One region of the Mesorhizobium sp. 131-3-5 genome, then DNA from elsewhere that is predicted to be linked to it. Evidence: predicted binding sites of a transcription regulator. Region 1 holds the regulator's gene; each other region holds the start of a gene.
What was found. The regulator PhoB, encoded in region 1, activates phosphate uptake and scavenging genes when phosphate is short. The targets are predictions, from matches to a motif close to TGTCATNNANCTGTCAT.

Region 2: the regulator PhoB is predicted to act here: its motif matches at 3,379-3,395, upstream of JG747_RS11845 (acid phosphatase).
Region 3: the regulator PhoB is predicted to act here: its motif matches at 1,030-1,046, upstream of phnF (phosphonate metabolism transcriptional regulator PhnF).

What each region holds. Positions count from the first base shown of each region.
Region 1 is NZ_AP023254.1:1,432,634-1,439,992, reverse strand. It holds gene xylF (D-xylose ABC transporter substrate-binding protein) at 1-822, opposite strand, end outside; gene JG747_RS07070 (ROK family protein) at 1,097-2,347, shown strand; gene phoB (phosphate regulon transcriptional regulator PhoB) at 2,360-3,049, opposite strand; gene phoU (phosphate signaling complex protein PhoU) at 3,069-3,776, opposite strand; gene pstB (phosphate ABC transporter ATP-binding protein PstB) at 3,802-4,605, opposite strand; gene pstA (phosphate ABC transporter permease PstA) at 4,602-5,453, opposite strand; gene pstC (phosphate ABC transporter permease subunit PstC) at 5,457-6,440, opposite strand; gene pstS (phosphate ABC transporter substrate-binding protein PstS) at 6,507-7,359, opposite strand, start outside.
Region 2 is NZ_AP023254.1:2,446,890-2,454,248, forward strand. It holds gene JG747_RS11825 (cupin domain-containing protein) at 1-234, opposite strand, end outside; gene petA (ubiquinol-cytochrome c reductase iron-sulfur subunit) at 610-1,110, shown strand; gene JG747_RS11835 (cytochrome b) at 1,127-2,428, shown strand; gene JG747_RS11840 (cytochrome c1) at 2,456-3,313, shown strand; gene JG747_RS11845 (acid phosphatase) at 3,440-4,135, shown strand; gene JG747_RS11850 (alpha-hydroxy acid oxidase) at 4,309-5,454, shown strand; gene JG747_RS11855 (adenine phosphoribosyltransferase) at 5,622-6,167, shown strand; gene JG747_RS11860 (MaoC family dehydratase) at 6,311-6,784, opposite strand; gene JG747_RS11865 (MaoC family dehydratase) at 6,781-7,251, opposite strand.
Region 3 is NZ_AP023254.1:1,878,172-1,885,530, reverse strand. It holds gene JG747_RS09200 (zinc-binding alcohol dehydrogenase family protein) at 1-239, shown strand, start outside; gene phnF (phosphonate metabolism transcriptional regulator PhnF) at 255-1,004, opposite strand; gene phnG (phosphonate C-P lyase system protein PhnG) at 1,126-1,587, shown strand; gene phnH (phosphonate C-P lyase system protein PhnH) at 1,587-2,198, shown strand; gene JG747_RS09180 (carbon-phosphorus lyase complex subunit PhnI) at 2,200-3,312, shown strand; gene fosX (FosX/FosE/FosI family fosfomycin resistance hydrolase) at 3,309-3,728, shown strand; gene JG747_RS09170 (alpha-D-ribose 1-methylphosphonate 5-phosphate C-P-lyase PhnJ) at 4,003-4,902, shown strand; gene phnK (phosphonate C-P lyase system protein PhnK) at 4,899-5,675, shown strand; gene phnL (phosphonate C-P lyase system protein PhnL) at 5,678-6,385, shown strand; gene JG747_RS09155 (DapH/DapD/GlmU-related protein) at 6,382-6,999, shown strand; gene JG747_RS09150 (DUF1868 domain-containing protein) at 7,085-7,359, shown strand, end outside.

The sequences.
Region 1 (7,359 bases):
GGCGTTCTTGCCGAGTTCGCGCGCGTCCTTCCACACCGACACGGTCTGGGTGCCAAGCGCGATGCGGTTCAGCGCGGCATGGTCGCCGTCCTGACCCGAAACCGGCACGGTGCCGGCAAGACCCTGCGCCGTCAGCGCCGCGACGACGCCGCCGGCGGTGCCGTCATTGGCCGCGACGACCGCGTCGACCTTGTTGTCGTTGGCGGTCAGGAACTGCTCCATGTTCTTCTGGGCGTTGGCGGGCAGCCAGCCGTCTGTATAGGCCTCGCCGACATTCTTGATCTTGCCGCTGTCGATGGCAGCCTTGAGCACTTCCATCGAGCCCGCGAACAGGAAGTCGGCGTTCGGATCGGCGCCCGAGCCCTTGATGAAGACATAGTTGCCTTCCGGCTTGGCCTTGAACACCGCGCTGGCCTGCAAGCGACCGACTTCCTTGTTGTCGAAGGTCAGGTAGAAGACGTCCTTGTTCTCGATCAGGCGGTCATAGCCGACGACCGGAATGCCTTCGTCCAGCGCCTTCTGCACGGCCGGGCCGATGGCCGAGGCATCCTGGGCCAGGATGATCAGCGAATTGGCGCCCTGCGAGATCAGGCTCTCGACATCGGTAAGCTGCTTGCCAGGATTGGACTGCGCATCGGCGGAAATGTACTTGTCGCCGGCGGCCTCGATCGCCTTCTTCATGGCGGCCTCGTCGGTCTTCCAGCGCTCTTCCTGGAAGTTGGACCACGAAACGCCGATGACCTTGTCCTTCGCCTGCGCGACCGACGCAAGCGTCAGCGACATGGCGACACCCGCCAGGATGGCGGCTGTGAATCTCTTCATGATATTCCTCCCTGCGCCGCGTATGGCGCGACCAAACTGGCCCTAAGGCCGGCACAAAGGCCCTATTTTTTCGAGCCTCGAAAAAACACTGATCCAACACCGGAACGCTGTCAACAACGATTCTGATGGATTTTGATGTCCCTCTGAATTTTTTTCGAGCTTCGCAATAAATAAATGACAGCACAGGCCGCTTCTGCCAGTATTTGACCGTGTCGCCGGCAGCGTTCGAGGGAGGACCGGAAGAACCGCGGCGACCGGGAGGATGTGAAAAAACATGTCGGTCGGAATCCGCCACGACGATCTGCGCCGGCGCAACCGCGCGATGGTGATCGCGGCCGTGCGCCGGGCCGGCCGGCCCTCGCGCACCGAGATCGCAGCGACCACCGGCCTCAGCCATTCGACCATATCGGCGATTTCCTCCGACCTGATCGGTGAAGGCATCCTGGCCGAGGGCAAGCCGAGCGAGGCCGGCGCGCTGAAACGCGGCAGGCCGCAGGTCGGCCTCGGCCTCAATCCGGAGGCCGCGGCTGTGATGACCGTGGTGCTGTCGCTGAATTTCCTATCGGTCGCAGTCATCGACTATGCCGGCCAGGTGATATCGGAGGAACAGCGCCGGCTGGACACGCTGACCATGTCGCGCGAGGCGCTGATCGGCGAGTGCGTGGCCATAGTGCGGCGGCGCCTCGAGGATCCCGACATCGACGTACGCAGCGTCGCCCGCATCGCGCTGGCGATCCAGGGCATCACCGACACCGAGGCCCGGGCGATGCTGTGGTCGCCGATCACACCGCAGACCGACATCGCCTTCGCAGACATACTCGAAGCCGAGTTCGGTATCCCCGCCACCATGGAAAACGACTGCAACATGATGGCGGTGGCGCTGCGCTGGCGCGATCCCGAGCGCTACCGTGACGACTTCATCGCCATCCTGCTTTCGCACGGCATCGGCATGGGGCTGGTGCTGAAGGGCGAGTTGTTCACTGGCACCCATTCCTCAGGCGGCGAATTCGGCCACATGATCCACCGGCCGGGCGGCGCGCTCTGCCGCTGCGGGCGGCGCGGCTGTGTCGAGGCCTATGCCGGCAATTACGCCATCTGGCGCAACGCCAGGCAGCTCGGCGAGGACACCGAGCCGGTGGCCGATGTCAGCGACGCGCAGATGCGGGCGCTGGCCGCGACGGCACGGGAACGGGACGGGCCCGAGCGCGAAGCCTACCGCAAGGCCGGGGAGGCACTCGGCTACGGCCTCGGCAGCCTGTTTGCGCTGATCGATCCCGCGCCCGTCGCCATGGTCGGCGTCAGCGCCGCTGCCTTCGACCTGATCGAGCCGGCATTGCGCGAGGCCATCGCCCAGACCGCCGGCGGCCAGCACTCGAAATCGATCTCCTTCGACACCGAGCCGAACGAACTGCCGCTGATCCGCGAAGGCTGTGCCATGCGCGCGCTGACCTTCGTCGACCAGGAGATTTTCGCGCCCGGCGTGCAAACGAAAGCAGGCCCTGCCGCGAAGAAAAACGTCGCCTGAGTCAGGTCGTGCTCAATCCTCGCGGATCGCGTAGCCCGCCCCACGGATGGTGCGGATGACATCCGGCATGCGGCCATTGTTGACCGCCTTGCGCAACCGGCCGACATGCACGTCCACGGTGCGCTCGTCGATGTAGATCGTCTCGCCCCAGACATTGTCGAGCAGTTGGCTGCGCGAGAACACGCGCCCGGGGTGCCGCATCATGAATTCGAGCAGGCGGAATTCGGTCGGCCCGAGCCGGATCTCGCTCTTCTTGCGGTAGACCCGGTGCGATTCACGGTCGAGCACGATATCGCCGACCTTGAGCACGCTGGACAGCACTTCCGGCTTGGCGCGGCGCAGCAGCGCCTTGACGCGGGCCATGAATTCCGGCGTCGAGAACGGCTTGACCAGATAGTCGTCGGCGCCGGTGGAGAGCCCACGTACACGGTCGCTTTCCTCGCCCCGGGCGGTCAGCATGATGATCGGCAGCCGCTCGGTCTCGGGCCGCATTCGCAGGCGCCGGCAGAGTTCGATGCCGGACACCGCCGGCACCATCCAGTCGAGCACAAGGAGGTCGGGCACGTTCTCCTGCAGGCGGATTTCGGCTTCGTCGCCGCGGGTCACCACCTCGACCTGGTAACCCTCCGATTCCAGATTGTAGCGGAGGAGCACGCCGAGCGGCTCCTCGTCCTCCACCACCATGATGCGTGGTGCGATCATCGATTGATTACCCCTGCGCTCAGGCCGCCGGCGCCGACATCGCCGTCTCGTCCTGTTTTGGACGGTTGGCGGGCAGTTGAGTGCCGGTCAGGACATAGTACGCATTCTCGGCGATGTTGGTCACATGGTCGCCGATGCGTTCGAGATTCTTGGCGCAAAACAACAGATGCGTGCAAGCCGTGATGTTGCGCGGGTCTTCCATCATATAGGTCAGCAATTCGCGGAAGACGGAGGTGTATTTGACGTCGATGCGCTCGTCGTCGGCGCGCAGCTTCGCCAGTGCCGCGGCATCGCGCGCCGCATACTCCTCGATCACACCCTGCACCTGGATCAACACCAGCTGCGCCATGGCGTCGATGGAATGCGACAGGTCGCGCGGCGTGGCGCTGAGGCCGACAGTGCCGACGCGCTTGGCGATGTTCTTGGCAAGGTCGCCAATGCGTTCGAGGTCGCCGGCCATGCGGATCGAGCCGACGACATGACGCAGGTCGTCGGCCATCGGCTGGCGCTTGGCGATCAGCGTGATGGCGCGGTCGTCGAGTTCGCGCTGGCGCGCATCCATGATGGCGTCGTCGGAGACGACGCGCTGAGCGAGAGCATTGTCGGAGTTCAGCAGTGCCTTGGTGGCGCCGCCGACCATCGAGCCGGCGAGATCGCCCATGTCGCTGATCAGCCTGCTGATCTGTCCGAGATCCTCGTCGAAGGCTGCGACTGTGTGTTCGGCCATGATCCTGGTCCTCGTATGCGTGCGATCAGCCGAAGCGGCCGGTGATGTAGTCTTGCGTGCGCTTCTCGCGAGGCGACGTGAAGATCTTCTCGGTGCGGTCGAACTCGACCAGTTCGCCCAGATACATGAAGGCGGTCTGCTTCGAGACGCGCGCCGCCTGCTGCATGTTGTGGGTGACGATGACGATCGTGTAGTCGGCCTGCAACTCGTCGATCAGCTCCTCGATCTTGGCGGTCGACAGCGGGTCAAGCGCCGAGGCCGGCTCGTCGAGCAGGATCACCTCCGGCTTCACCGCCACGGTGCGGGCGATGCACAGCCGCTGCTGCTGGCCGCCCGACAGGCTGAGGCCGCTGGCATTGAGCTTGTCCTTGACCTCGGTCCACAGCGCCGCGCGCTTGAGCGCCTGCTCGACACGGCCGTCCATCTCGGCCTTGCTGATCTTCTCGTAGAGCCTGACGCCGAAAGCGATGTTCTCGTAGATCGACATCGGGAACGGCGTCGGCTTCTGGAACACCATGCCGATCTTGGTGCGCAGCAGGTTGAGATCCTGCGAACGGTCGAGGATGTTCTGGCCGTCGAGCAGCACCTGGCCCTCGGCGGTCTGCTTGGGATAAAGCTCGTAGATGCGGTTGAAGACGCGCAGCAGCGTCGACTTTCCGCAACCCGACGGGCCGATGAAGGCGGTGACGCTGCGCTCGGGCAGCGACAGCGTGATATCCTTCAGCGCCTTCGACTGGCCGTAGTAGAAGTTGAGGTTCTTGACCTCGATCTTGGCCTTGGTCACCGCCTCGGCGGCGATCGTCATGTCTGGAGACAACATCTGGCTCATTTGTCCTCTCTGCGTCCGGTCAGGCTGCGCGCAAAGATGCTGAGCGCGAGAACCGTCAATGTGATTATGAGTGCACCGGTCCAGGCCAGCTGCTGCCATTCCTCATAGGGGCTGAGAGCGAACTGGAAGATGGTGACAGGCAGGCTGGCCATCGGCGCGTTGAGATTGCTCGACCAGAACTGGTTGTTCAGCGCCGTGAAAAGAAGCGGTGCGGTCTCGCCGGAGATGCGGGCGATGGCCAGCAATATGCCGGTGACGATGCCCGAAAGCGCGGCGCGATAGGCAACCGAGCGGATGACCACCCAGCGCGGCGCGCCGATCGCGGTGCCGGCTTCGCGCAAGGCGTTGGGCACCAGGTTGAGCATGTCCTCGGTGGTGCGCACGACGACGGGGATGACCAGGATGGCGAGTGCTACGGCACCGGCGATCGCCGAGAAATGCCCCATCGGCCGCACCATAAGCTCATAGACGAACAGGCCGATGATGATCGACGGCGCCGACAGCAGGATGTCGTTGATGAAGCGCACCACCGTGGTGAGCTTCGAGAAGCGGCCATATTCGGCCATATAGGTACCGGCCAGCACGCCGATCGGCGTGCCGACGATGATGCCGATGATGGTCATCACGATGCTGCCGTAGATGGCGTTGAGCAGGCCGCCGGCGTCGCCGGGCGGCGGCGTCATTTCCGTGAAGACCGAGAGGGAGACGCCGGCCAGGCCCTTGTAGAGCAAGGCGCCAAGGATCAGCGCCAGCCAGGCAAGGCCGATGCCGGCAGAGATGACGCACAGCGTCATCATCACGCCATTCTTGCGCTTGCGGCTTTGGTGAAGCGATGCGGCGGTCGACATCGGTCAGGCTCCCGTGCGGGCGTCGATGCGCATCAGCATGTAGCGGGCGATGGCAAGGATCAGGAAGGTGATAACGAACAGGATAAGGCCGAGCGCGACCAGCGAGGAGGTGTAGAGATCGCCGACCGCTTCGGTGAATTCGTTGGCGATGGTCGCCGAGATGGTCGTTGCCGGCGCAAACAGCGACGTCGAGATGCGGTGCGCGTTGCCGATGACGAAGGTCACCGCCATCGTTTCACCGAGCGCGCGGCCGAGAGCGAGCATGATGCCGCCCATGATGCCGATGCGAGTGTAGGGAATGACGACCCGGCGCGTGACCTCCCAGGTCGTGCAGCCGATGCCATAGGCCGATTCCTTCAGCACCGACGGCACCGTATCGAAGACGTCCTTGGTGATCGAGGTGATGAACGGCAGGATCATGATGGCCAGGATCATCGCCGAGGTCAGCAGGCCGATGCCATAAGGAGGGCCCGCGAACAGGCCGTTGAGGCCGGGAATGCCGTGGAACACGCTGATGATGAAGGGCTGCACCGTCGTCTGCAGGAACGGCGCCAGCACGAACAGGCCCCAGATGCCGTAGATGATCGAAGGGATGCCGGCCAGCAGTTCAACCGCCATGCCGATCGGACGCCGCAGCGGGCGCGGGCAAAGCTCGGTGAGGAAGATGGCAATGCCGATACCGAGCGGCACGGCGATCAGGATGGCGATGGCCGAGGTAATGATGGTGCCGTAGATCGGTGCCAGGGCGCCGAACTTCTCCGTCACCGGGTTCCAGCTTTCGCTGGTCAGAAAGGAAAAGCCGAAGGTCGACAGGGCTTGCCAGGAACCGGCAAACAGCGAGATCGCAACGCCGCCGAGCAGAACCAGCACCAATATCGCGGCGGCGCGGGTTGTCGCATGGAAGATTGCGTCGGTCAGCGCGAACCGTCGAACGGTGGCATCGCGCGAACTTCTAACGGCTGGCAAGGCTTCCTGGACAGCGCTCATGTCAAGCTCGGCTCTTTCAGTTGAAGGAAAAGGAGCGCCGCGGGCGCGGCGCTCCTTTGGAGGATGTTACTCGCCAACGTAGACGGGCTTGCCGCCGGCCTGGATGTCGGCCTTCCACGAAGCCTTGATCAGGTCGACGACGCTGTCGGGGATCGAGACATAGTCGAGCGCCTTGGCGGTTTCCTTGCCGTCCTTGTAGGCCCAGGCAAAGAACTTCAGGGCTTCGCCAGTGGCAGCGGCATCATCCGGAGCCTTGTGGATCAGGACCCAGGTCGAGGCCGCGATCGGCCAGGTGGTGTCGCCGGGCTCGTTGGTGATGATGACGTTGAAGTTCTTGGCGCCCTTGAAGTCCGCATTCGAAGCGGCCGCGCCGAAGGATTCGAGCGACGGCTCGACGACCTTGCCGGCTGCATTCAGCATTTTGGAATAGGACAGGTTGTTCTGCTTGGCATAGGCATATTCGACGTAGCCGATGCCGCCGTCCGTCTGCTTGACGGTGTTGGCAACGCCTTCGCTGCCCTTGGCGCCGACGCCCGTCGGCCATTCGACGGCGGTGTCCGAACCGACCTTGTCCTTCCAGTCGGGCGAGAGCTTCACCAGATAGTTGGTGAAGTTGAAGGTGGTGCCCGAGCCGTCCGAACGATGCACGACGGCGATCGCGGTCGACGGCAGGGTGAGGCCGGGGTTCAGCGCCTTGATCGCGGCATCGTCCCAGGTGGTGATGGCGCCGAGATAGATCTGGGCGAGCGTCTTGCCGTCGAGGACGAGTTCGCCCGGCTTGACGCCGGTCAGGTTGACGATCGGCACGATGCCGCCCATCACCATCGGGAACTGCACGAGGCCGTTCTTTTCCAGATCGGCGTCGGACATCGGCTTGTCGGTGGCGCCGAAGGTCACGGTCTTGGCGATGACCTGCTTG
Region 2 (7,359 bases), 1.0 Mb from region 1:
AATCTGGCCGGCGGAAGCCTCGATTTCCTTGTCGCCCACGGTAAACAGGCCAGTGCCCTGGCGGATGATGAAGATCTCGCTGTAAGGGTGGGAATGCAGCCGCGGGCCGCCGCCTTCATCAGGCAGGTAGTTGAAGATCAGGCAGGAGTTGGAGCCGTAGGCGCCGCCTTGCAGCTCGCCCTTCCAGTGGTCGGAGCGAACCGCCCATTCCTCACGGTCTATGACGTGTGCCATGCCTGGGAGGATAGATCACACCGGCGCCCTGTGTCGAGGCAAGCTGGAGCCCTTGGATTTACGGTTGTTTCCCGGTTGTTTAGCCGCCTTTTGCGGCCATTCGCCGTCCCGCCGGACAATAGGGGATTTTGTCCCCGCGACAATCTGCCCTTGTGCCTTGACCCGTCTGGACAAAAACGGGCTTCACGCATAAACCGAAGTCCAAATGCCGGAGGAATTCGCTAGCCTGTTCGCCATGCGCTGTCGGGTTGGCGTGATTGAGCGGGGAACAAGGCTCGGCCACCGGCGCGGAAGAGGCGAAAGGATCAGGCACCCGTGAGCGCAACCGATATCCACGATCCCAATCGTCGAGATTTTCTCTATGTCGCCACGGGCATGGCTGCCGTGGTCGGGGCCGGCGCCGTCGCCTGGCCTTTCATCGACCAGATGCGCCCCGATGCCTCGACGCTGGCGCTCGCCTCGGTGGAAGTCGATGTCGCCTCGCTGACGCCTGGCATGTCGCTGATCGTCAAGTGGCGCGGCAAGCCGGTCGTGGTGCGCAACCGCACCGAAAAGGAAATGAAGGACGGCGAGGCCGTCAACCTCTCCGATCTCAAGGATCCGATCGCCCGCAACGCCAATCTGCCGGCCGATGCGCCGGCGACCGACGCCAACCGCACCACGCCCGGCAAGGAAGCCTGGATGGTGATGGTTCAGGTCTGCACGCATCTGGGCTGCATCCCGCTCGGCCAGGAAGGCGATTTCGGCGGCTGGTTCTGCCCGTGCCACGGTTCGCAGTACGACACGGCCGGCCGCATCCGCAAAGGCCCGGCGCCCGAGAACATGGCTGTGCCGGTATTCAAATTCATTTCCGATACCAAGATCCTTATCGGTTGAGGCAGGGGATATTTCGATGAGCGAGGGACACTCGACCTATACGCCCAAGACCGGTATCGAACGCTGGTTCGACGCCCGCATGCCGCTGCCGCGGATGGTCTACGACAGCTTCATCGCCTATCCGGTGCCGCGCAACCTCAACTATGCGTGGACCTTTGGCGGCATCCTGGCGATCATGCTGGTGGCGCAGATCCTGACCGGCATCGTGCTGGCCATGCACTACACGGCCGACACCAATCTCGCCTTCGGCTCCGTCGAAAAGATCATGCGTGACGTCAACTCCGGCTGGCTGTTGCGCTATATGCATGCCAACGGCGCCTCGTTCTTCTTCATCGCTGTCTACATCCACATCTTCCGTGGCCTCTATTACGGCTCCTACAAGGCGCCGCGCGAGTTGCTATGGATCCTGGGCTGCATCATCTATCTCCTGATGATGGCGACCGGCTTCATGGGCTATGTGCTGCCATGGGGGCAGATGAGCTTCTGGGGCGCCACCGTCATCACCGGCTTCTTCAGCGCCATTCCGCTGGTCGGCGACTGGATCCAGCAGCTGCTGCTCGGCGGCTTTGCCGTCGACAACCCGACGCTGAACCGCTTCTTCGCGCTGCACTACCTCTTGCCGTTCATGATTGCCGGCGTCGTCGTGCTGCACGTCTGGGCACTGCATGTGGTGGGCCAGTCGAACCCGACCGGCATCGAGGTCAAGTCGAAGACCGACACCGTCGCCTTCACGCCCTACGCGACCATCAAGGACGCGTTCGGCATGATCGTGTTCCTGTTCTTCTTCGCCTATTTCGTCTTCTACCTGCCGAACTATCTCGGCCATCCGGACAATTACACGGTCGCCAACCCGCTGAAGACCCCGGCCCATATCGTTCCGGAATGGTACTTCCTGCCGTTCTACGCGATCCTGCGCGCCATCACCTTCAACATCGGGCCGATCAATTCCAAGCTCGGCGGCGTGCTGTGCATGTTCGGCGCCATCGTCATGCTGTTTCTGGTGCCGTGGCTCGACACCTCCAAGGTGCGCTCGGCGGTCTACCGGCCCTGGTACAAGCTGTTCTTCTGGCTGTTCGTGGCCGATGCCATCCTGCTGGGCTGGCTGGGCTCGCAGCCGGCGGAAGGCAGCTATGTGTTCATGGCGCAGATGGCGACGCTGTTCTACTTCGCCTTCTTCCTGGTCGCGCTGCCGGTGCTTGGCCTGATCGAGACGCCGCGCAGGCTGCCGAACTCGATCACCGAGGCGGTGCTCGAAAAGAACAAGGGCGGCAGCGGGCATCCGGCGGGCGCCACGGCCGCGCCAGAGACCAAGGGCTGAGCGGTAGAGAATCTAAGGGGATTTGGCATGAAAAAGATTCTCACCTCGCTGGCGCTGGTCGGCCTTGTGGCTGCCGGCACCGCAGCGTTCGCGGCCGAAGAGGCGCACAATGCGGCGGCACCCACGCATTTCCCGATCAACGAGCCGAAGGAAATGAGCTGGAGCTTCACCGGCCCGTTCGGCACCTATGACAAGGCGCAGCTGCAGCGCGGTCTGAAGGTCTACAAGGAAGTCTGCTCGGCCTGCCATTCGATGAACCTGGTGGCGTTCCGCACGCTGTCGGACCTCGGCTACAACGACGCCCAGATCAAGACGCTGGCCGCCGAATACACCATCCATGACGGCCCCAACGACGCCGGCGACATGTTCGACCGTCCCGGCAAGCCGTCCGACCATTTCCCGGCGCCGTTCGCCAATGAGGAAGCCGCGGCTGCCTCCAATGGTGGCGCCGCCCCGCCCGACATGTCGCTGCTGGCCAAGGCGCGCGGCGTCGAGCGTGGCTTTCCGCAGTTCGTCTTCGATATCTTCACGCAGTATGACGCGGGCGGGCCCGACTACATCCATTCGCTGCTGACCGGCTACGACCAGACGCCGCCGGCAGGAATGGTCATTCCCGAGGGCACGCACTACAACCCGTACTTCATGTCGGGTGTGTCGCTGAAGATGCCCAAGCCGCTCTCCGACGGCCAGGTGACCTATGACGACGGCTCGCCGCAGACCGTCGACCAGTATTCGCGCGACGTGGCTGCCTTCCTGACCTGGGCCGCCGAGCCGCACATGGAAGACCGCAAGAAGACGGGCTTCCGCGTGCTGGTGTTCCTGCTGCTCTTCGGCGCGCTGGTCTACCTGACCAAGCGCAAGGTGTGGGAAGGCGTGGCCCACTAAGCCGCGCAACCAACGACCAAGAAAGGCGCCGAAAGGCGCCTTTTTGCATTTCCGGCGACAGGTTGTGTCACATGGCCGTCACCGCCAACGGCGATCCTGCGCCATTCCCAACAAAGGATCGCACCCATGAAGAAATTCGCATCGCTGACCGCCGGTCTGCTGTTGCTGGTCATCGGCTCGGCCGCCCGGGCCGAAGACGCAAAACCCTTCGTCACGAACAAAGACATCGACTTAACGATGATCCTGCCGCCGCCACCGGCAAACGATTCGGCGCAGACCAAGGCCGAACTCGGCGAGGTGCTGACGCTGCAGGTGACGCGCACGCCCGAGATGGCAGCCAGCGCCGTTGCCGACTCCGAGGAGAATGTCTGGCGCTTCGCCAATGTGATGGGGCCGAATTTCAACAAGGAGAAGCTGCCGAAATTCAGCGCCTTCTTCGATCGCGTGGTCGAGACCGAAGGCGCTGTCGTCGATCCGGCCAAGGATGTCTGGAAGCGGCCGCGTCCGCATCAGCTCAGCGATCTCGTCAAGCCGGCGGTCAAGCTGTCGAGCTCCGGCTCGTGGCCGTCCGGCCACGCCACCGTCGGCACCATGATGGGCATCATCCTGGCCGACATGGTTCCGGAGAAGCGCGCCGGGATCATGGCGCGCGCGGCCGAATACGCCCACAACCGTGAGGTTGGCGGTATCCACTATGCGTCCGACGTAGAAATGGGCAAGATTTCCGGCAGCGTCATTGCCGCGGTCCTGCTCAACCGCGACGACTTCAAGGCCGAATATGAAGTGGCCAGGGCAGAGCTTCGTTCCGATCTCGGCATGTAATCTTCGTCAGCAGTCGGCTTCGACGCGAGGGGCGCTTCAGGCGCCCCTTTTCTTCTCACGGCCATGCTCGGCGGCAGTTCAGCAATTAGTCCGTTGGCAGGGCTGCATCGGATTGATATTCGAGGCATCGAAGGGCGGCGAATGTTGGCCCGCCACGGCCTTGGAAATCGATGATGCGACTCAACGACTGTCATAACTTTTCCGATTTCCGCCGCATGGCGCAGCGAAGGCTGCCGGGCCCGATCTTCGACTACATCGATGGCGCGGCCGACGATGAGGTCACCTATCGCCGCAACACCGAAAGCTTCGAGACCTGCGACCTCGTTCCCAACGTGCTGCGCGGGGTGGGCGAGATCGACATGTCGGTGACGGTGATGGGGCAGAAGCTGGCGATGCCGTTCTATTGCTCGCCGACCGCCCTGCAGCGACTGTTCCACCATCAGGGCGAGCGCGCGGTGGCCAAGGCCGCCGCCAAATACGGCACCATGTTCGGTGTTTCTTCGCTTGGCACCGTCAGCCTCGAGGAAGCGCGCGGGATCAGCGCCAGTCCGCAGGTCTACCAGTTCTATTTCCACCGGGATCGCGGCCTCAACCGGGCGATGATGCAGCGGGCGAAGCAAGTTGGCGTCGAGGTGATGATGCTGACCGTCGACAGCATCACCGGGGGCAATCGCGAGCGCGACAAGCGCACCGGCTTTGCCATTCCCTTCAAGCTCAACCTCGCGGGGATGGCGCAGTTCGCGCTCAAGCCGGCCTGGGCGATCAATTATTTCACCCATGAGGGGTTCAAGCTGCCGCAGCTCGACGAGCATGTCGACATGGGCGGCGGCACGATGTCGATCAGCCGCTATTTCACCGAAATGCTCGACCCGTCGATGACCTGGGACGATGTCGCCGAGATGGTCAGGCAGTGGTCGGGGCCGTTCTGCCTCAAGGGCGTCATGTCGGTCGAGGACGCCAAACGCGCCGTCGAGATCGGCTGCAGCGGCATTGTGCTTTCCAATCATGGCGGCCGGCAGCTGGATGGCTCGCGGGCGGCATTCGACCAGTTGGCCGAGATCGTCGATGCCGTCGGCGACCGGATCGACGTCATCATGGATGGCGGCGTGCAGCGCGGCACGCATGTGCTGAAGGCGCTGTCGCTCGGCGCCAAGGCGGTTGGCATCGGCCGTTACTATCTGTTTCCGCTGGCGGCGGCCGGCCAGCCGGGTGTCGAACGGGCGCTTGAACAGATGCGGGTCGAGATCGAACGCGGCATGAAGCTGATGGGCTGCAGTTCGATCGGACAATTGTCACGCGAGAACCTGCGCTTCCGGTGACCAGGAGAGCATCGGCGCGGACGGTCACTGCGCCGGTCCAGGCCAATCCTTTGCCGGACGCGCTTGTCTCGGCCGCCACATCGCGCTAGCCGTTGTCGGTCGCGGCGGGCTACGATCTGCCTCCCGCACGTTTCAAACCTGTCAGCTGGATCATCCGGAGCCGCCTCATGAAACCTTCGCTCGAAGACACGCTGCTGGCCGCGATCCGCACCATCCCGGATTATCCCAAGCCCGGCATCCTGTTTCGCGACATCACCACGCTGCTCGGCAATGCGCGCGCCTTCCGGCGCGCTATCGACGAACTGGTGCATCCCTATGCCGGCCAGAAGGTCGACAAGATCGCCGGTATCGAGGCGCGCGGCTTTATCCTGGGTGGCGCCGTCGCTCACCAGCTTTCAGCCGGCTTCGTGCCGATCCGCAAGAAGGGCAAGCTGCCTTTCGAGACGGTGCGCGTCGCCTACAGCCTGGAATACGGGCTGGACGAAATGGAGATGCACAAGGACGGCATTTCCCCTGGCGAAAAGGTGATCCTGGTCGACGACCTGATCGCCACTGGCGGCACCGCGGAAGCGGCGGTGAAGCTGCTGCGCCAGATCGGCGCCGATATCCTTGCCGCCTGCTTCGTCATTGACCTGCCGGACCTCGGCGGTCGCGCCAAGCTCGAGGCGCTTGGCGTGCCGGTAAGGACGCTGATCGGGTTCGAGGGGCATTGAGGCAGCAAAATACTGCACGGAGACAAGTACGGGGTCGAGCTTGATGTCCGCGGCCTGCCGGGTCCCCGCTGCTTCGCAGCGTCCCCGCGTTCGTCAGCCTTTCATCGTGCCACTGGCACGATGAATTCGCTTACGCGAACCGGCTACTCACCCACCTTCACCAGCACGGCGCTTTCAAACTCCAGCACCTTGTCGCCGGTCGAATCGAACGCTTCCGCGCGCAGCGACAGCATTCGCCAGCCGGGGCGCGAGGCGATGGCGCGATGGGACAGCGCGGTGCGGCTGAAGGTGATGGTCTCGCCGGCATGGACCGGCTTCAGCCACTTAAGGTTTTTGAAACCGGGCGAGGGGCCGAATTCCGGGACCGGGCCGGGGCCGTTCCAGCTGGCCCCCTCGGCATCCATGCTCGCTTCGAGGTTGAGCTTCATCCAGGTGGCGGAGGTGTGCCAGCCGGAGGCGCAGAGCCCGCCGAGCACGCTCTTCCTGGCAGCCTCCTCGTCGATATGGAAGATCTGCGGGTCGTATTTGCGGGCGAACGCCTTGATCGCTTCGGGTTCGAATGTGTGCGAGCCCAGCGTCACCGTGGTGCCGATGCGGAAGAATTCATCCAAGGTCATGCCTGATACCCCGCGGCATCGCGCGTCAGGAACATGACGGAATTCTCAAGCTCGAAGACGCTTTCGCCGCGCTGGTTGACCAGCTCGCTGCGCATGGTGATGAAGCCCAGTTGCGGTTTCGATCGCGACAGGCGTTTGGCCAGGACAACCAAATTGCCTCTGAGCGTATCGCCGGCCAAGACCGGTTTCTTCCACTTGACCTGGTCGACGCCGGGCGCCCCCTGGCAGGTGGAGTCCAGGAGGAAGGCATCGCACAACATGCGCATGAACATGGCGCAGGTGTGCCAGCCCGAAGCCGAGAGGCCGCCGAGGATGCTGGCCTTGCCGGCTTCCTCGTCGAGATGCATCGGCTGGGCATCGAATTCACTGGCGAACTCGATGATCTCGGCCGCACTCACCTGTTTCGTGCCGAGGTCGAACGAGGCGCCCTCGACGAAATCCTCATAGGCCCATGTCTTTGCGGTCATGTCGGCAATCCGGCTAAATCCCAAGGATCGGGCAACCCGGATGCAGGCCGGCAGCGATTTGGTCAAGTCCTTTCTGGTGAGCCAGGCCGAGGGCGCGGCTGCCCGTCG
Region 3 (7,359 bases), 450 kb from region 1:
TCAAGGACGACATCGTCTTCTCCGATCCGGAATTCCACAAACGCGAAATGACGCTGGTCGGCAGCCGCAATGCCTTGCGTGCCGATTTCGATCATGTCGCGGCCTCGATCGGCAACGGCGCCGTGCCCCTGGCCAAGCTCGTCACCCACCGCACCACGCTTGCCGATACGCCGGGCGATCTCGCCCGCTGGGCGCACGAGAAATCCGGCCTGATCAAAGCGGTGATCGAGGTCGGATAGTCGGCAGAATCCGGCTCACAGCGCCGACAGCTTCAGTTCCACCCGTTCCGCCGGAAAGCGCGACTCCGAAAACTGGATCGGTCGGCCGTCCGGCGTGATGTTGACGGCCACCGTGACCAGCACGATGGCGCCTGGCTGAAGGTCGAGGTCGGCGAGATCGGCCGCATCGGCATGGCGCGCCGACAGCACGGTCGACTGCCTGAGATAATCGTCTATGCCGAAGCGGGCCAGCGATGCGGTGATCGAGCCAGTCTCTGCCATCGCCTTGTCGATGCCGGCAAAGCGCCTGGCATCGAACCAGCCGGCAGCGCGTGACACAGGCCGTCCATCGGCTTCACCGCGTGTCTCCAATCTGATCACCTCGGTCGCCCTGGCCAGTCCAAGACCCTCGGCGACACGCTGACTGGCCGGCTCGACCGATGAGGAAAGCAGCACGATGTGGCGTTCCGAGGTCTGCCCTTGCAGGCCTGTTGAAAAGCGTGTGCGCGCGCCGATCGGATAGGACAGTCGCTTGCGCGACAGCACGAAGGTGCCACGCCCCTGCTCTGCCCGCAGCACTCCTTCCTGCACAAGTGCGGATATGGCGCTGCGCACCGTGTGACGGTTGACGCCATAACGCTCGGCCAACGCCACCTCCGGCGGCAGCGCGGCATTCTCGGCGAAATCGCCGGTGGCGATCGCCTGCAGGATCCTGTCGGCGATCTGCCGCCACAGCGAGACGCCGCTGCGCCGCTCGATACTGTCGGCTTCCTGTCGCCCGATCATGAATTGCCCCCGGCCATCTATCCCCTGTCATCCACCCGTCATGGACTCGCGTTAGGTAATATGTATAATTTGTATAGTTGTCTATATCAATAGACAAATTTAGCAAAGAGGAATACTGCCGATGCGAGGACAGGAAGCCCGCGACCAGGCCGAGCGCAAGGCCGCCATGGCGACGCTGGCGCAATCGAGTGGCGACGACATCGTCCGGCTCTGGAACGAAGCTGGCCTGCCTTCGCAGGCCGAGCTGCTGCGCGGCCCCGAGACCGGGCTGGTGACGCTGCGCGGCCGCATCGGCGGCGGCGGCGCGCCGTTTAATGTCGGCGAGGCGACCGTCACCCGCGCCACCGTCAGGCTGCCGTCCGGACAGGTCGGCCATTGCTACGCGCTTGGCCGCGACAAGCAGAAGGCGAAGCTCGCGGCAATCGCCGACGCGCTCTGGCAGGACCCTGCCCGCCGGACCGAGGTCGAGACCAGGCTGATCGGGCCTTTGAGGTCGGCGCTCGCCACTGCCCAGGAAAAACGCCGTGCCGAGACGGCGGCAACGAAGGTGGATTTCTTCACCATGGTTCGCGGAGAAGACTGATGGATATCGCAGCGCAATCGATCGAGGGCGGCTTTGCCGATCCGGTGTTCAACGCCCAGACGGTGTTTCGCGCGGTCATGGACGCGATGGCGCGGCCGGGCAGCGTGCAGCCTTTGCCGGCCCTGGCCCGCCCGCCGGCGCCGCTCTCGGCAACTGCCGGCGCCGTGGCACTGGCGCTATGCGACAACGACACGCCGCTCTGGCTCGACCCCGCCTTGCACGTCTCCGCCGCGATCGGTTCCTGGCTTGGCTTCCACACCGGCGCGCCGCTCGCCAACACGCCTGCCGACGCGCATTTCGCCTTTGTCGCCACGCCGGCCGAGATGATGGCGCTCGACGGCTTTGCGCAGGGAACGCAGGACTATCCCGACCGGTCGACCACCCTGATCCTGCAGGTCAGCGACCTCACCTCAGGCACTCCGCTGCTGCTGGAAGGGCCTGGCATCGAAACCAGCGCCACGATCGCGCCGGCGCAGATGCCGCGTCATTTCATCGAGCAATGGAAGCAGAATATCCAGCGCTTTCCGCGCGGCGTCGACATCATCCTCGCCACCGCTGAAGGCATAGCCTGCCTGCCGCGCACCACGCGCATCAAGACGATGGAGGCATAGGATGTATGTCGCGGTAAAAGGCGGCGAAGCCGCTATTCGTAACGCCCACAGCCTGCTCGCCGATCGCCGGCGCGGCGACCGTTCGGTGCCGGCCCTGCGCCTCGACCAGATCGTCGAGCAGCTGGCGCTCGGCGTCGACCGGGTGATGAGCGAAGGCTCGCTCTACGACCTGGAGCTCGCCGCACTCGCCATCGTCCAGGCGCGCGGCGACATGATCGAGGCGATCTTCCTGGTGCGCGCTTATCGCACCACGCTGCCGCGCTTCGGCTACAGCAACCCGATCGACACCGGCGCCATGCTGGTCGAGCGGCGCGTCTCGGCAACCTACAAGGACCTGCCCGGCGGCCAGTTGCTCGGCCCGACCTTCGACTACACGCACCGGCTGCTCGACCCCGAGCTTGCCGCTGGCTCCAACGTCGCCGCACCCTTGCGGCGCGAGACGGAAGCGCAGGCCATGCCGCGCGTCTCGGCGATCCTCGCCCGCGAAGGCCTGATCGAACCGGATGGCGAGATGCCGCAGGACCATGTGCCCGGCGACATCACCCGCGAGCCGCTGGAATTCCCGATGGCGCGCGACATCCGCCTGCAGGCGCTGTCGCGTGGCGATGAGGGTTTTCTCCTGGCGCTCGGCTATTCAACCCAGCGCGGCTATGCCCGCAACCATCCCTTTGTCGGCGAAATCCGCATTGGCGAGGTCGAGCTGGAACTCGATGTCCCCGAACTGCCCTTCGCAGCCCCCCTCGGCACGGTGCGGGTCACCGAATGCCAGATGGTCAACCAGTTCAAGGGCTCGGCCAAGGCGCCGCCGCAGTTCACCCGCGGCTACGGCCTCGTCTTCGGCCAGAGCGAGCGCAAGGCGATGGCCATGGCGCTCTGCGACCGGGCGCTGCGCGCCTCCGAGCTCGGCGAGGACATTGTCGCCGCCGCCCAGGACGAGGAGTTCGTCATCTCGCATTCCGACAATGTCCAGGCGACCGGCTTCGTCGAGCATCTGAAGCTGCCGCACTATGTCGACTTCCAGGCCGAGCTGGACCTCGTGCGCCGCATGCGCGCCGAATATGAGGCCCGTGAAAACCCCACCAGAGTGGAAGAAAAGCGGGAGGCCGCGGAATGATCGAAGGCCTGTCCCACATGACCTTCATCGTTCGCGACCTCGAGCGGATGACAAGGATACTCGAGGGCGTCTTCGACGCGCGCGAGGTCTATGCCAGCGACGCCGAGCAGTTCTCGCTGTCGCGCGAAAAATTCTTCCTGATCGGCGACATCTGGGTCGCCATCATGCAAGGCGAGAAGCTGGCCGAGCGCAGCTACAACCACATCGCCTTCAAGATCGATGACGCCGATTTCGACCGCTATGCCGAGCGCGTCGGCAAGCTATGCCTCGACATGCGCCCGCCGCGCCCACGCGTCGAGGGCGAAGGCCGCTCGATCTATTTCTACGACGACGACAATCACATGTTCGAACTGCATACCGGCACGCTCACCGAGCGGCTGGCGCGCTATGCCAAGGGGTTGGAGGCTGCGCAATGAACTTAGTGCCCGCCCCCGTGGCCGCCACCGTCGTGGGAATGACCGCCATAGCTATCATACCCGGAGTAGCCGCCACCTCCGACGCCCATGGATTCACCTTGAGAGCCCTCTTTGGGAGCGGGAAAAACCATGCGCCGAAGGAAAAAGAGAACGACGCCGGCGAACACCGCCAGCACAATTCCGAGATGCATCCATCCGGTCGAGTTCATCTGAATTCGCCCCTGTTTCCGCGTCCTGGACGCCAATTCGATAGCACAAAGCGGATGTGATCACCATGACCGACATCGCCACCTACAACTTCGCCTATCTCGACGAACAGACCAAGCGGATGATCCGCCGGGCGATCCTCAAGGGCATCGCCATTCCCGGCTATCAGGTGCCGTTCGCCTCGCGCGAAATGCCGATGCCCTATGGCTGGGGCACTGGCGGCGTCCAGGTCACCGCCTCGATCATCGGCCCCGATGACGTGCTGAAGGTCATCGACCAGGGCGCCGACGACACCACCAACGCGGTATCGATCCGCGCCTTCTTCAAGAAGGTCGCCAATGTCGCTGTCACCACCGATACCGCCGGCGCCACCATCATCCAGACCCGCCACCGCATCCCCGAACATCCGCTGACCGCGGGCCAGGTGCTGGTCTACCAGGTGCCGATCCCCGAGCCGCTGCGCTTCCTCGAACCGCGCGAGACCGAGACGCGCAAGATGCATGCGCTTGAGGAGTATGGCCTCATGCATGTGAAGCTCTATGAGGACATCGCCAAGCACGGCCGCATCGCCACCACCTATGCCTATCCGGTCAAGGTCGAGGGCCGCTATGTGATGGACCCCTCACCGACGCCGAAATTCGACAATCCCAAGATGCACCGCTCGCCGGCGCTGCAGCTGTTCGGCGCCGGACGCGAGAAGCGCATCTATGCGGTGCCCCCCTTCACCGATGTCGTCAGCCTCGACTTCGAGGACCATCCGTTCGAGGTGCAGACCTTCGACCAGCCCTGCGCACTGTGCGCGGCCGAAAATGTCTATCTCGACGAGGTCATCCTCGACGACCATGGCGGCCACATGTTCGTCTGCTCCGACACCGACCATTGCGAGAAGCGGCGCCAAGAGGGCCATCGCGGCCATCTTGCTCCGGAGATCCATCTTGCTTCCGAAAAAATGGAGCCGGCACAATGACCGACGAACCGCTGCTACGCGTCTCGGCGCTCTCCAAATTCTACGGTTCGCGCGTCGGCTGCGACAACGTCTCCTTCGACCTGTGGCCGGGCGAAGTCCTGGCAGTCGTTGGCGAATCCGGTTCCGGCAAGACGACGCTGCTCAATTGCCTGTCGACGCGGCTCTTACCGTCGTCGGGCACCGCCAGCTACCGCATGCGCGACGGCCAGTTCCGCGAGCTCTACCGCATGAGCGAGGCCGAGCGCCGCTTCCTGATGCGCACCGACTGGGGCTTTGTCCACCAGAACCCGGCCGACGGCCTGCGCATGACGGTGTCTGCCGGCGCCAATGTCGGCGAACGGCTGATGGCGGTGGGCGACCGCCACTATGGCAAGATCCGCGCCACGGCGGTCGACTGGCTGTCGCGCGTCGAGATTGAGCAAGACCGTATCGACGACGAGCCACGTGCCTTTTCCGGCGGCATGCGCCAGCGCCTGCAGATCGCCCGCAACCTCGTTACCGGCCCACGGCTGGTGTTCATGGACGAGCCGACCGGCGGCCTCGACGTCTCGGTGCAGGCCCGCCTGCTCGACCTGTTGCGTGGACTGGTCACCGATCTCGGCCTCGCGGCCATCGTCGTCACCCACGATCTCGCCGTGGCGCGCCTGCTGTCGCAGCGCATGATGGTGATGAAGGACGGCCGCGTCGTCGAAAGCGGCCTCACTGACCGCGTGCTCGACGATCCGCGCGCGCCCTACACGCAGCTTCTCGTTTCTTCCATTTTGCAGGTGTAACGATGCCAACGCCGCTCGTTGTTTCCGACGTCGCCAAGAGCTTCACCATGCATCTGCGCGATGGCATCAAACTGCCTGTCGTCGCCAGTGTCTCGTTCTCGATCAGGGCGGGCGAATGCACCGTGCTCGGCGGCCCGTCGGGCGCCGGCAAGAGCTCGATCCTGAAGATGCTCTACGGCAACTATGCCGTCGACGAGGGCCAGATCATCGTCAGGCACGAGGACGGACTGATCGATCTCGCCAACGCCAGCCCGCGCACCGTGCTTGCCGTTCGCCGGCAAACGATCGGCTATGTCAGCCAGTTCCTGCGCACCGTGCCGCGCGTCTCGGCGCTCGACGTCGTCGCCGAACCGCTGGTCGAGCGCGGCGAGGAACGCGAGGTTGCACGCGGCAAGGCGCGCGCCCTGCTGTCGCAGCTTAACCTGCCGGAAAAACTCTGGGCACTGCCGCCGGCGACCTTCTCCGGCGGCGAGCAGCAGCGCGTCAACATCGCGCGCGGCTTCATCACCGGGCACCCTATCCTGCTGCTCGACGAGCCGACCGCCTCGCTCGATGCTACCAACCGCAACGTGGTGATCGAACTCATCGCCGCCAAAAAGGCGGCGGGCGTCGCCCTGCTTGGCATCTTCCACGATCATGATGTTCGCGAGGCGGTTGCCGACCGCATCATCGACGTCACCGCTTTTGCTCCAGGAAAACTCGCCGCATGACCAGGAAATTGTCGGAGACGCCGCTGGTTCACCCGACGGCGGAGGTACACAATTCGACGCTTGGCCGCTGGACCGAGATCGCCGACCGCAGCCGGGTTTCGGAGAGCGAACTCGGCGACTATTCCTACATGATGCAGGATTGCTCTGTCTGGTGCGCGACGATCGGCAAGTTCGCCAACATCGCGGCAAGCGTGCGCCTCAACGCCACCAACCACCCGACCTGGCGGCCGACGCTGCATCATTTCACCTACCGCGCCTCGGACTATTGGGACGACGCCGAGCACGAGAGCGAATTCTTCGCCCAGCGCCGCGCCAAACGCGTCACCATCGGCCACGATACCTGGCTCGGCCACGGCTCGACCGTCCTGCCCGGCGTCACTGTCGGCGATGGCGCGGCGGTCGGCGCCGGCGCGGTCGTCTCGAAGGATGTCGCGCCCTACACCATCGTCGCCGGCGTGCCGGCCAAGCCGATCCGAGAGCGCTTCGACCGCCGCACCGCCGAACGCTATCAGGCGCTTGCCTGGTGGGACTGGGACCACGCTAGGCTGCGCGCTTCGCTCGACGATTTTCGCGAGCTGACGGCCGAGGCATTCCTGGAGAAATACGAGGGATAGTTCCTCACATTGCCGTCATAAGGGGGCCTGTTCATATCTCTGACACAGGACTCGGACAGGACGCCATCTCCCCAAGGAGATTGCCATGCTCGACACCGTCAGACCCTCGCTTTTCGGATTCTTTGCCGGCACCAACCCGACCCCGCCGGCGCATCTCGGCACGCGCTACGACACCTCGGGCAATTTCCTGACCGAGCCCGGCAACACCGTCGTCAGCCATCTCGTCAGCGGATCGCCTTCCGAAGCCGCCGTGCTTGCGGTGCGCGAGAAGATGCTGGCGATGCCCGACGCCGACCGGCTCGCCTTCACGCCCGTTTCCAGCCTGCATATGACGCTGTTCCAGGGCGTCATCGAATATCG